2 regions of the Priestia sp. 3CA3 genome follow, and region 1 is predicted to be linked to the other one. Evidence: riboswitches for the same ligand, from Rfam matches in the RefSeq annotation. Region 1 holds a riboswitch; the other holds the start of a gene.
The links. A riboswitch is a leader RNA that binds a small molecule or an ion and turns the genes downstream of it on or off. The one in region 1 is predicted to bind ZMP and ZTP.
Positions count from the first base shown of each region.

Region 1 (6,404 bases):
GGAAAAGAAAAAGGGTTTGCTTTTTCAATTCCAAGTAATACAGAAGGAGTTAAATTTATTTGTAGAGAATCGTTTGCAGGAACAGATTCAACGTTTGATTATCCATTGAGCTCTAGATTTGAAGAAATGGATACCATTGTTGTCTTTGACCATGTATTAGTACCGTGGGACCGCGTGTTTTTTTATGAAAATGTAGATGTATCTAATGCATTCCTGGGCTCTAGTTCCTTCTCGGCTTTTGCTCTGCATCAAGTAACTTCAAGGAGAATTGTCAAAACAGAGTTTGTATTAGGGATTGTACAATCTCTGATTGAAACCATTAACATTGCGGACTATCCGCATGTGCGAGAAAAAGCAACGGAGCTTATTATTGCGCTAGAAACGATGAAAGCTCTCGTAATGAAAGCAGAAGAAGAAGCGGAGATTGATCCATGGGGATACATGCGTCCGAATGAAACTACACTTCGTATTGCCGCAAATATATTTTCAAAAACATATCCTACCTTTACAGAGATTATTCAGCTTTTAGGTGCAAGCGGACTAATGGCAATACCAACGGAAAATACGTGCCGCTCATTGGTTAAAGAAGATATTACACGTTATTTGCAAGCTAAATCTAGAGGTGCAGAAGATCGAATTAAGCTTTTTCGACTAGCGTGGGATTTAACTATGAGTCCGTTTGGCACAAGGGAAACACTGTATGAACGTTTTTTCTTTGGGGAGCCTGTACAATTAACCAGTTATCTGTACTTATCTTACGATAAAGAGCGCTATGTGCAGACAGTAACCGATTTTTTGAAAAGTTAACGGAGAAAACAAATCTCCGCTGGATATGATAGTTTGGTTACAAAAACAGCGGAGATGCTTATTGAATAAATTTGAAAAATCTGCAATAATTTTCAGAGAATCATTTCTGTGAAAATACTAAGGAATACTATAAAGATAGGATGTTACAATGAAGCAATTAATCTATTTTGGTTTAGAACAAGCAAAATCTTGTGTTTTTCCTGTTATTATTTTTCTGACATTAGCTATGACAAAAATAATTGAAGTACCGTTTATTTCTAGATATGACCTTATTTTATTAGCCTGTCTAGGAACTCAAGTTTTAATGGTGATGTTTAAACGGGAAACGCTTGATGAAGTAAAAGTCATTGCAGTATTTCATTTAATTGGACTAACGTTAGAACTCTATAAAGTTCATATGGGCTCATGGAGCTATCCAGAAAAAGCTTTCACTAAAGTCTGGGGAGTTCCCCTGTACAGCGGATTTATGTATGCTAGTGTAGCCAGCTACATGTGCCAAGTGTGGAGAAGGCTTGAATTAAAGCTTACGAATTGGCCTTCTACGTGGATTGTCAGTATACTAAGTATGGCTATTTACCTTAATTTTTTCACGCATCATTTTATTTACGACTTCCGCTGGTTTTTAAAACTTTTTACTTTACTTATTTTTTATCGAACTTTTGTATATTTTACGGTTAACAAACGTACATATCGCATGCCTTTAGTATTGTCTTTTGTACTGATTGGCTTTTTCATTTGGATCGCTGAAAATATCGCAACATTTTTCGGAGCATGGCAGTATCCAGATCAACAGCAGCAGTGGACAATGGTTCATATAAGTAAAATTAGCTCTTGGCTTCTTCTTGTGATTGTTAGTTTCTTGATTGTTGCTTTACTAAAGCATTTAAAAGAAAATCAAAGCCAATTTAAACAAAGTAAGAAATCAAAAGAAACAAACGAAATATATGAAAGATAGAAACATAACTATGTACATGCTGTTAATATAAGGTACAGAATCTTTGGAGGCTTATATGCAAGAATATATTTTTTATCTTCCCTATTTTAAATCAGCGGGAAAGACCGTAGCAGTTACAAATGAAAATGGAGAAAACGTCGGACAGCTTAAGAGAATGCATAAAAATATGTGGACAAAAAGTATTGATTTTTTAACTCGTGATGGACTTCCAGTGTTAGATTCTATTTCTTGGTTTCCTATCTTTTCCTGCGGCTTAAAGGTACATGTACAAGTTCAATGGGAAGGAAGAACGGTGTTTATTGATCACGTGAAAAAACACCGGTGGGTGATAAAAGAAAATGGAAAAACAGTGGGGTATCTATTAGGTAAAGGAATAATTAAAAACGAAGGAGCACAAGAAATTAGATGGGGAAATAACGTCTACATGTTAAGCAGTCATGAAGCCGTAGAGGAAGCGTGTATTTTTAATCAAAAAAGAGAAAAAGTCGCGGAGTTTAAATCAGATCTTTTTCATTTTAAACAAGGCAAACACTCAATAAGAGTAACAGAAGAACTGCCCGTACCCATTTTTATCGCTTCTTACTATATAACTACTTTTATTATGCCATACATATAATCAGGCGCAGAATGATTCTGCGCCTGATTTTTATATCATGATTTTACAAATATCATTTGTGAATTCAACGGGATCACTAATAGATAAGCCTTCAATTAAAAGAGCTTGGTTATATAATAAATTTGTATAAAGGTCTAATTTCTCTTTGTCATTTTCAAATGCATCTTTTAAAGAAGCGAATACATCATGATTTACGTTAATTTCTAACACTTTTTCTGCTTTTACATGCTGATTGTCAGGCATAGCACTTAAAATTTTCTCCATTTCAATCGTTACTTCACCATCAGCTGATAAGCAAACGGGGTGTGTTTTTAAACGTTTAGACGCGCGCACATCTCCTACTTTTCCCGCCAAAGCTTTTTTCATATAGTCAAATAGCTCTTTATTTTCTTTTTCCTCAGACTCATTGAGCTGTTCTTCTTCTGCTTCAATCCCTAAGTCACTGCTTGAAACAGATTTAAATTCTTTTTCTTCGTACGTCATTAACATTTTAATCGCAAATTCATCGATATCTTCTGTAAAATACAGAATTTCGTATCCTTTATCTGCAACCAATTCTGCTTGAGGAAGCTTTTCAATTCGGTCGTATGATTCGCCTGATGCATAATAGATATACTTTTGATCCTCAGGCATGCGGGATACATACTCGTTTAGTGTTACGAGCTTTTTCTCTGTAGAAGAATAGAATAAAAGCAGGTCTTTTAATACATCTTTGTTGCTGCCAAAGTCACTGTAAACGCCGTATTTTAGCTGGCGGCCAAATGATTCATAAAACTTCTCGTACTTTTCACGTTCGTTTTTAAGCAAGCTTTTTAATTCGTTTTTGATTTTCTTGCCGATGTTTTTGGCAATCAGCTGAAGCTGGCGGTCTTGCTGCAAAATTTCACGTGAAATATTAAGAGATAAATCTTCAGAATCTACCATACCTTTTACAAAGCTAAAGTAGTCTGGAAGAAGATCTGCACATTTATTCATAATTAAGACTCCGTTTGAATACAGTTCAAGCCCTTTTTCAAATTCTTTTGAGTAGTAATCAAACGGACTATTTTCTGGAATAAATAAAATGGCATTGTAGCGAATCGTTCCATCCACATTAATATGAAGGTGAGTGAGCGGTTTATCAAATCCGTAGCGCTTTTCTGAATAAAACTGCTCATAGTCTTCTGAAGTCAATTCATTTTTATTTTTCTTCCAGATCGGTACCATACTGTTGATAACTTGTTCTTCTGTATAATCTTCTAGCTCGTTATCAGAACCTTCTTTAGGCCGTTTTTCTGTTATGTCCATTTTAATCGGGTAGCGGATAAAGTCTGAATACTTTTTAATGATCTCTTTTAAACGATACTCTTCTAGATACTCATCATACGTTTCATCTTCTGTATTTTCTTTAATTTTTAAAATGATTTGAGTCCCAACCGTTTCTTTGTCGCAAGGTTCGATTGTATAACCATCAGCACCAGTAGATTCCCATTTATAGGCTTCATCGCTGCCTAACGCTTTACTAATCACCGTTACGACATCTGCCACCATAAATGCTGCGTAAAACCCAACGCCGAATTGGCCAATAATCGTGTGCCCATCCTTTGTTTCATTTTCGTTTTTAAATGCAAGAGAACCGCTTCTCGCAATTGTGCCCAAGCTGCTTTCAAGCTCTTCTTGCGTCATGCCAATTCCAGTATCTGTAATGGTTAAGGTACGGTTAGTTTTATCGGGTGTTACTTTTATGTAATAGCTTTCTTTGTTAAAACGCAAGGAGTCATCTGTTAAAGCTTTGTAATAAATTTTATCGATTGCATCGCTTGAATTTGATAGAAGTTCTCTCAAAAATACTTCTTTTTGAGAATAGATGGAATTAATCATCATCTCTAATAATCGCTTTGATTCGGCTTTAAATTCTTTTTTTGACATAAGAAGTTCTCCTTTCCAAATAGGGCTTACAAAATAATTAGCACTTGAATAGATAGAGTGCTAATCACTCTTTTTATTTAACATGTATTAGGGTATTTGTCAATATATTAGGAGATTCACCAAAGAGATTAAAAATTAGACTGAAAAAAGCAAACTTTTAAAAAAAGGTTGAACGTTCTGAAAGAGTTTGCTAGAATATACTTAATTTCAAAGACTATATGTGACTGGCGAAACGCGGATAACCGTGAGGAAGCATATAGTGACGTAGCCGTTCGCCTGGGCAGAGGTAAGGGATTAATACATATCTCTTACCTCTTTCTGTTTAGGGGGAGAGGATATAGAAGTTATCAGACATGTAGGCTAAAAAACCAGACTTTTAAAAAAATTAAAAATGAAGTTCCTTTATCCAAAGGTAAAAACATGTAAAACTACGATGATAATCAGAGGAGAGTACAAAATGAGCACATTAACATTAGAAAAAGTACAAACAATCAAAACATTAAACAACATTGCACAAAAAGGTCTAAATGTTTTTAATCAAGAAGGTTATCAAATTGACAACGACAGCGAAAATCCAGATGCGATTGTCGTGCGTAGCTTTAACATGCACAGCATGGCATTTGACCAAAATTTAAAAGCTATTGCACGAGCTGGAGCAGGGGTTAACAATATACCGGTGGACGCTTGCACGGAGCAAGGTATCGTTGTATTTAATACGCCAGGAGCTAATGCAAACGCAGTAAAAGAAATGGTTTTAACTACAATTATGGCTTCTTCTCGTAACTTATTTGCTGGAGTTGAATGGACAAAAGGATTAGACGGCCAAGGTGATCAAATTCCTAAGTTAGTTGAAGCAGGTAAAAAACAGTTTGTTGGAAAAGAAATCAAAGGTAAAACATTAGGCGTTATTGGTTTAGGTGCAATTGGTGCTCTTGTAGCAAACGACGCGCTTGATTTAGATATGGACGTAATTGGTTTTGATCCATTCATTTCTGTTAATACAGCTTGGAATTTGTCTCGCAACGTACAGCGTGCAATGTCTCTAGAAGAACTATTTGCAGCATCTGACTATATTACGGTTCACGTTCCATTAACGGACGATACAAAAGGTGTTTTCAATAAAGAGACGTTTAGCATCATGAAACCAGATGTTCATATTTTGAACTTCTCACGCGGTGAGCTTGTAAACGAAGAAGATATGAAAGCTGCTCTTGAAAGTGGAAAAGTTGGTCGATATATTACAGATTTTCCAAATCAAAATGTCTTGAACATGAAAAATGTTGTGCCAATTCCTCATTTAGGGGCATCAACTCAAGAATCAGAAGAAAACTGTGCGGTAATGGCAGCACGTCAAGTGAAAAATTTCTTAGAAACAGGAAACGTTAAAAATTCAGTGAACTTCCCGAATGCATCTCTTCCTTACACTGGGAAAAAACGCGTAGCTGCTTTCCATCACAACGTACCGAATATGGTAGGACAACTTACGCAAGTATTCTCAAACTACAATTTAAACATCGCAGATATGGTGAACAGAAGCCGCGGTGAATATGCGTATACAATGATCGATATTGACAATCAAGTAAGTGACGAGATTGTGCCTGAGCTAGAAGAAAAAATTGGTCAAATTGAAGGAATTATTACAAGTCGCATTATCTAATTTGGTTATCATCCTATTTTAGTGTTTCAGCCCTAACTTTTCTAAGTTAGGGCTGTTTTTACATGGTACTTATCTTCATATCATTTCCTTCATTCCCATAGCATATAGAAATACCTTTAAAGAGGTGAACGTTTTGTCAGGAGAAATGATAGGGATTTTGATAGGGTCACTCATCGCGCTGGCAGGAACTTTCATTACGTCTGTCGTAGCTATAGCGGTGTCGAAAGAGCAATACAAGAAAGAGCTTCGCAAAGCATTTATCCAAAAGAAAGTTGATGCCTATACCCATGTGTGTCAGGTTATTTTAGCTATAAAAAATGATTTACTGACAATAACCGTTTCTTCAGCCGGCTTAAACTGGACGGCTCAATCTATTAACAAACTAGCAGATGTATGTATTACGGAAGGACTGTGGATCGATGAAGAAGACAGCAAAAAGCTGGAGGTTCTGCAAAAGCAGC
Region 1 is NZ_JBXENJ010000004.1:302,343-308,746, reverse strand. It holds gene hpaB (4-hydroxyphenylacetate 3-monooxygenase, oxygenase component) at 1-807, shown strand, start outside; gene AC1VNJ_RS13450 (DUF817 domain-containing protein) at 956-1,762, shown strand; gene AC1VNJ_RS13445 (tubby C-terminal domain-like protein) at 1,818-2,378, shown strand; gene htpG (molecular chaperone HtpG) at 2,409-4,286, opposite strand; ZMP/ZTP riboswitch at 4,497-4,575, shown strand; gene AC1VNJ_RS13435 (phosphoglycerate dehydrogenase) at 4,744-5,943, shown strand; gene AC1VNJ_RS13430 (hypothetical protein) at 6,077-6,404, shown strand, end outside.

Region 2 (6,404 bases), on a different contig from region 1:
CTCAATTGAGTAAGCGACTCTTTATATTTACGAATAGCTAACTTCCTTTGTTTGACAAGCGTTTGCCACGTTACTTTAGGAGTTACGTTTGGATTTCCATCTCGGTCTCCGCCAATCCATGAACCAAATCGAAGAATATTAGGCACTTTCCAATTTTCTTCGGGGTAATTCTCCTGCAATGAATTTTCCAATTCCTGATGAAGTTGAGGAAGCACTTCAAATAACGTTTCATCAAAATAATATAATCCATTGGATACTTCATCCATTACGGTTGGCTTGCGATCTCGCAGTTCATTTGTTTGCCATAAAATTAACACTTCGCTAAACAGTCTTTCTTCAATTTCTGTACGTTCACGTTTTGTTAACGTTGAATTATCCAAGTTTTTCAGAAGCTCAGCCATTCGTTTATGAATATCAAGGACACTTCGTCTAGTGGCTTCTGTTGGATGTGCCGTGATGATAAGCTCAAGTGATAAAGTTTGAAGCAAGTTAGCAATTACATCTGGCGCCACGCCATTATTTTTAAGCGAAACAACGGCGCTTTCCAATGAACCCGGCTGCATAATAGAATCTTCTTGCTGCTGATATTCCCGTCTGCGACGAATTCGATGATTTTGCTCTGCAATATTAACTAAATGAAAATAAACGGCAAATGCCCGAATAACCTGCGCGCGCATCGGCTGTTCAAGAGTAACGATTTCATTTTTTATTTCTTTATAGATGGCTTCATCTTTGTTTTCTCTAAGTGATTTTGCCACTTCGCGTATTTTTTCTACTTTGTTGAGCAGTTCTTCTCCACCTTGGTGAACCAGAACTTTCCCTAACAATTGACCGAGAAATTTTACATCACGGCGCAGGGCAGTGCTGCTGTTTTGTCTTTCTGCTGCTTCTACTGTTACCATTAGACACGACACCTTTCTTTATAAATGTTGTACTTTTTAAACTTTTTAGAAAATTATATTAAATTCATATTACCATGAACGAAAATAAATTTCATATAATTTTGTTTCCTCCTCTCGATTAGGAGGAAAGATTCATCAAATATAAAAAAGAGGATGAGGCATAACGAAATGAATCCAATCCTAAGACGAACAAATGGGATACATAAGCTGAACCGCTTGTGACACCGCAGTTGATTGGAAGACTTCACCTCTCCTTTCAATCAACTGCTAGAAAGAACGAAACAGCTGAAACCTACGTTCACCATAACAAAAAAAACGAACCACTAATCAAACGTGTTGATCAGTGGTTCGTTTTTCACTTGAGCTAAAATACTTTTCAGCCTCTCTTTTATGCTACCAAGGTTGTCCTAAATCCAACACTGAGGCTAGTTCATTGCTTTTTTTACGCACTTGTTTACGTGTGGCAGCACGATCTGCCCCCGTTTGAAACAGATATTTTTCTTCTTCTGTTTCTGGAATAAGCTCCGGTACTGCGCGGGGCTTTCCATCATCATCCATTGCCACAAAAGTTAAAAATGATGTAGCTGCAATTTGACGCTCCCCGGTTTTTAAATTTTCTTTAATCACTTTCACAAACACTTCCATGGATGAACGACCTGTCCATGATACGTATGACTCCAAACATACAGAATCCTGAGGCGTAATAGGGTGCAGAAAGTGAATAGAGTCTGCTGAAGCCGTCACACACTCTGTACGACTGTGACGATAAGCTGAAATGGACGCAATCATATCAATATCACTCATTAATTTTCCGCCAAATAACGTATTGTGATTATTAATATCATTAGGGAAAATGCGGCTCGTTCGAACGGCCTTTGTATCTTTACAATAATTTGCTTTCATTAGTAAGAACCTCCATTGATGCCTATCATAATAAGAATAAAAGAATGAATGAACCTATACTAGCATATTTCGATAAATTTAGCTTTACAAAAAACTCGTTGATTTATTTACAGAAAACAAAAAAGAGGTTGAGACATAACGAAATAAATCCAATTGAAAGACGAACAAATGAGATACATGAGCTGGACTGCTTATGACACCGCAATTGATTTCCGTGCAAGGCTTCGCTTTCCGCGGGCGGGCGCTGAGCCTCCTCGTCGCTTTCGCTCCTGCGGGGTCTCACCTGTTCCGCTTTTCCCGCAGGAGTCTTCGCCTTGCCCTCCAATCAACTGCTAGAAGGAACGAAACAAATAAAACGATATGCACCATCGCAAAAAACGAACCACTCATCAAACAGATTGATGAATGGTTCGTTTTTTACTTGGGCTCAACTATTTTTGTCCTAGCCTCCTTTTTGTCTATCGAATGTAGCTCGATCCAAACGTTTTACCTAAAGAGTCACTGTATAGGTCACTTGACTTCACAGTCCATTTCCCATCTTCTTTCACCATAAAAATTCGTAGCGGACGACTTCCTTCTTTCGTTTCTAATTCATTTACAATATCTTTGAATTTAGAAGCCGCAAACTCTTCAGAGTGTTTTGTATCGTAATCTTTTGTTTCATCTGTATATGCTCTCTTAAGCTGCGATACGTATGAATATAAGTCTGATAAATTAACAGTAGTGTACTCCACTTCTACTACAGCTTTATTATTTGCATTGGCAATCACATTTGTCTTTACGCTTGCTTTTTCTTTCAAAACATCTTTATACATGTTAAAAAAATCTTTTTTTGCTTTATCGGTTAAACTATTAGAAAACGCACCTTTTAATTCCTCATTAAACGCTTTTTTCTGTTCTTCTATGACAGCTGTTTTGTCCGCTGTTACGTATTTATCATAATCTACATTTTCTTTGTTTAAGTAAAGAACTTCCGTGTAAGCTTGCAGAGCTTTTTCTGGGTCTTGCAGCTTATTATAGCTTTTCGCGTATTTCTTCGTATCCAGTGTTAATGTTACTTCGTCAATTTCTTCATCATAATCAGATGATTTTGGCTGAAGCCCAATTTTGTACTTTTTATCTTTTTTGACTTCAAAGACGAACATTAATTTTTTTTGCTTCCCAGCGCCAATCTTGTCAGATGAACTGCTTTCTAGTCCAAGTTCCCTACTGTTCACTCCCGTTTTTGGAGATAATTGTTCATCTCCTTCATATAAATACACACCGTCGTAATCCGATAAAGATATACTGTTTTTGGATACATTTTTCACTTTTAAATCAACTTTCAACAGCTCCTTTTCTTCACTTGTAGCTCCTTCATCACTATCTACTAAAATATAAGAAGCGCTGTCAATAGATGCTTCAATCGCCTTATTTTTAGCTGAAGTGGATCCTCCCGTTTCCTTAGAACTGTTACAAGCCGCTAATACTAGCATAAGTACAAAAACCAAAGCCAAAACATTCATTTTTTTCACAGCTGTCCAATCCCCTTTATTTTGTTTTTTTAGAACTTTATCCCAAATAAAGGTTCCCTCTGTGTAAATCCTTAAACCTTAAAATCTATGTTTTTTACAATATTTTGATAAAAACTAAGTCTAAATTCTCCATTCATCTAAATAAAAACACGAGCACCGGCTCGTGTTTTTTATTTAGATTTAAAATTTTCTTGATTGATTTGTTCAGCTTCTTTCATATATCGGTTAGATTTGCTACTTTTAATTCCCCAGTAATAAAAGGCTAATGATACGCAAGCAATCACTAGCATATCCCATCCGAAAGGTAAAATATTTTTGCCTCCGAATTTTTCGCTTCCTATGTAGGAAATAAAAATCATGCACGCTAAATAGATAAGCATCCAAGCCCCGGTTAAAAATTCTTTTTTAAAGCCCACCCATTTATTTTTCGCTTGGTAATAAAAATAAACTGGCAGGCCAATTGCCATAATAAAAATCACTTCACCTGTAAGTGGCCACCTTGCCCAGTAAAGCGTCAAAGAAGCAAAAACGAAGCCGCATGGCGCAATAACTGATGCCCCTTTTAAATAAAATGGACGGTAAAAGTGTGAAGCCGTTTTTCTTAATGTTATAAGCGCTACAGGGCCCATAATATAGGAGATAAGCGTCGCTACTGAGATCACTTCTGCTAAGACACCCCATCCTCTAAATAAAAAGAGAAACAAAAAGCAGGCTGCTAAATTTAGCCACATAGCTGGGCGCGGGACATTGTAAAGTGGATGAAGAGTACCAAATATCTTTGGCAAATATCCATTTTGCTGCATCCCGTATAACATTCTAGAAGTCGTTGCCGTATATGTAGCACCTGTGCCGGAAGGAGAAACAAATGCATCTGCGTATAACACAATTGTTAGCCAGTTAATTCCAAGCGCAATCGCTAAATCAGCAAAAGGAGAATTAAAATTCAAATGATTCCATCCATCCGCAATTGATGACGGACTTACTGCTCCGATAAAAACAATTTGTAATATAATGTATACAATTCCAGCAATAAAAATTGAACCAATTACAGCTACCGGAATCGATTTATTAGGTGACTTTGCTTCTCCTGCCATATTTACAGGACTTTGAAACCCATTAAATGCAAACACGATACCTGATGTTGCCACTGCCGTTAAAACACTCGCCCATCCGTAAGGTGCTACCCCATGCTCACTTGAAAAGTTCCCGCTATGAAAACCAGCAAAAAATAAAGCCCCTGCCGTTAAACCAGGAATAATTAATTTAACAATCGTAATAAATGAGTTTGCTTTAGCAAAGAGATTTACCGTCCAATAGTTCACAAAAAAGTAAATGAATAATAACAGAGACGCAACTGCCAACCCCTTGGACGTTAAAATGCCATTGTCTACTAATTCATGAGTCCAGCGAGCCCATTTCCACGGCCAAGTACTCATATATTGCACAGATGCAATAGCCTCCACTGTTATCGTTGAAGCGATTGAAATCCAGTTAGCCCAAGCAGCCAAAAATCCAATAAATGATCCGTGTGAATACTGAGGATATTTAACCATCCCCCCTGCTTGCGGAAACATCGCGCCCAGTTCAGCGTACGATAGGGCAATGGTCAAAATAACTACCATTCCAATAACCCATGAAAAAATAGCCGCGGGTCCTGCAATTTGAGCTGCTTTCCATGCTCCAAACAGCCATCCTGAACCGATAATCGAACCTATGCCTGTCATGGTTAAAGCAAATGTTCCCATCTTCCTTTGCATATTGCTCATCCAAATCTACTCCTCTTCCCTAGGAAAATAAAAAAAACACTTGCGAAATTTTCTCAAGTGTTTGCCCAGGCGCGCGGCTTATACGCTATATGCTCCCCCATGGTCATCCATGTTGCGCCAGTCACATATAGGAATATATTTTTTATCAGTATATAACATTCATTACTATTACTCAATACACAAAAATGTTTACATTACTTTTACAAAAGTAATGAATTATTCGTAAAATTCCGAATAAATCTTCTTAAAATCTCTTCCTAATTACAAAAAACAACTAAAACTCTAACCTTGCTTATTATTTGATTCTTTTACTTCACGAGCATATCATCTTCTAAAAATTATATTAATATATATTATTCATTTACAAAATACGAATTAACATCTATATATCCATAGAATTCTTGCACTAGCCCCTTTACTTATATACAATATGAAGAAAAGATACTAAAGTAAACTGCCCACCACTTAGCTACGCTTGAAGTGGGAGACTTCTTTTGGGAAAACGTTAACACCTACATATCATGCACTTCGCAACGAATGAAGTACTTCGAGCAAACTTCTCTGTTTACGCAAGCAAAAAACAGGGAAAATTACGAAAAAAGATTGTTAGAGGGATGCTTATGAATTATGCAAATGTAAAAGTTCTTTATTTTGATGACGACGGAACCATTCCAAATCACCCTCGTCTTCCAGTTTTGTTGTATGAACACGTATTTATTAGTAAGAAAGAGAAAGTAGAGAGCATTTTTAATTCTCACAACTGGAAAAACAGCTGGGTAGGCGGCATATATGATTTTCACCATTACCACAGCAATTCTCATGAAGCACTAGGTGTAATTAGCGGATCTGCACGCTTAAAACTAGGTGGACATATGGGAGAAAATATCGTGGTGCATGCTGGGGATGTACTCGTACTCCCTGCAGGTACAGGACATATGCGTCTGCAGTCAACTGCTGATTTTAAAGTGGTTGGAGCTTATCCAGAGGGCATGGATTACAACTTACGAACAGGAAAACAAACGGATCGCCCTCACGTATTTGATGAAATTGCACAAGTACCTATTCCTACAACAGATCCTGTTTATGGCGACAAAGGACCATTGACAGAGTGGTGGAACTAGACAAGCACTTATTGTCTAGTTTTTTTATTTGCTCGTTTTTATAGCTTCCATAAATCTATATTTGAACATACAAATTCTTTTTCTTTAATGCAATAGCAATATACTTTATCTCATCGAGAAAACTACCTTTCTTCTTTTCCGTTCTTTTTTTGTTTCAAAGGCAACTGCGCTTAGGTTCTCCCCTGCTTTTTTCTTCCC
Region 2 is NZ_JBXENJ010000003.1:292,955-299,358, forward strand. It holds gene ppc (phosphoenolpyruvate carboxylase) at 1-902, opposite strand, end outside; gene AC1VNJ_RS10855 (acyl-CoA thioesterase) at 1,296-1,805, opposite strand; gene AC1VNJ_RS10860 (hypothetical protein) at 1,997-2,134, opposite strand; gene AC1VNJ_RS10865 (DUF5105 domain-containing protein) at 2,264-3,310, opposite strand; gene AC1VNJ_RS10870 (APC family permease) at 3,490-5,085, opposite strand; ZMP/ZTP riboswitch at 5,142-5,220, opposite strand; gene AC1VNJ_RS10875 (cupin domain-containing protein) at 5,607-6,206, shown strand.
Region 2: linked by a shared signal. The riboswitch ahead of AC1VNJ_RS10870 (APC family permease) and the one ahead of AC1VNJ_RS13435 (phosphoglycerate dehydrogenase) in region 1 are both predicted to bind ZMP and ZTP.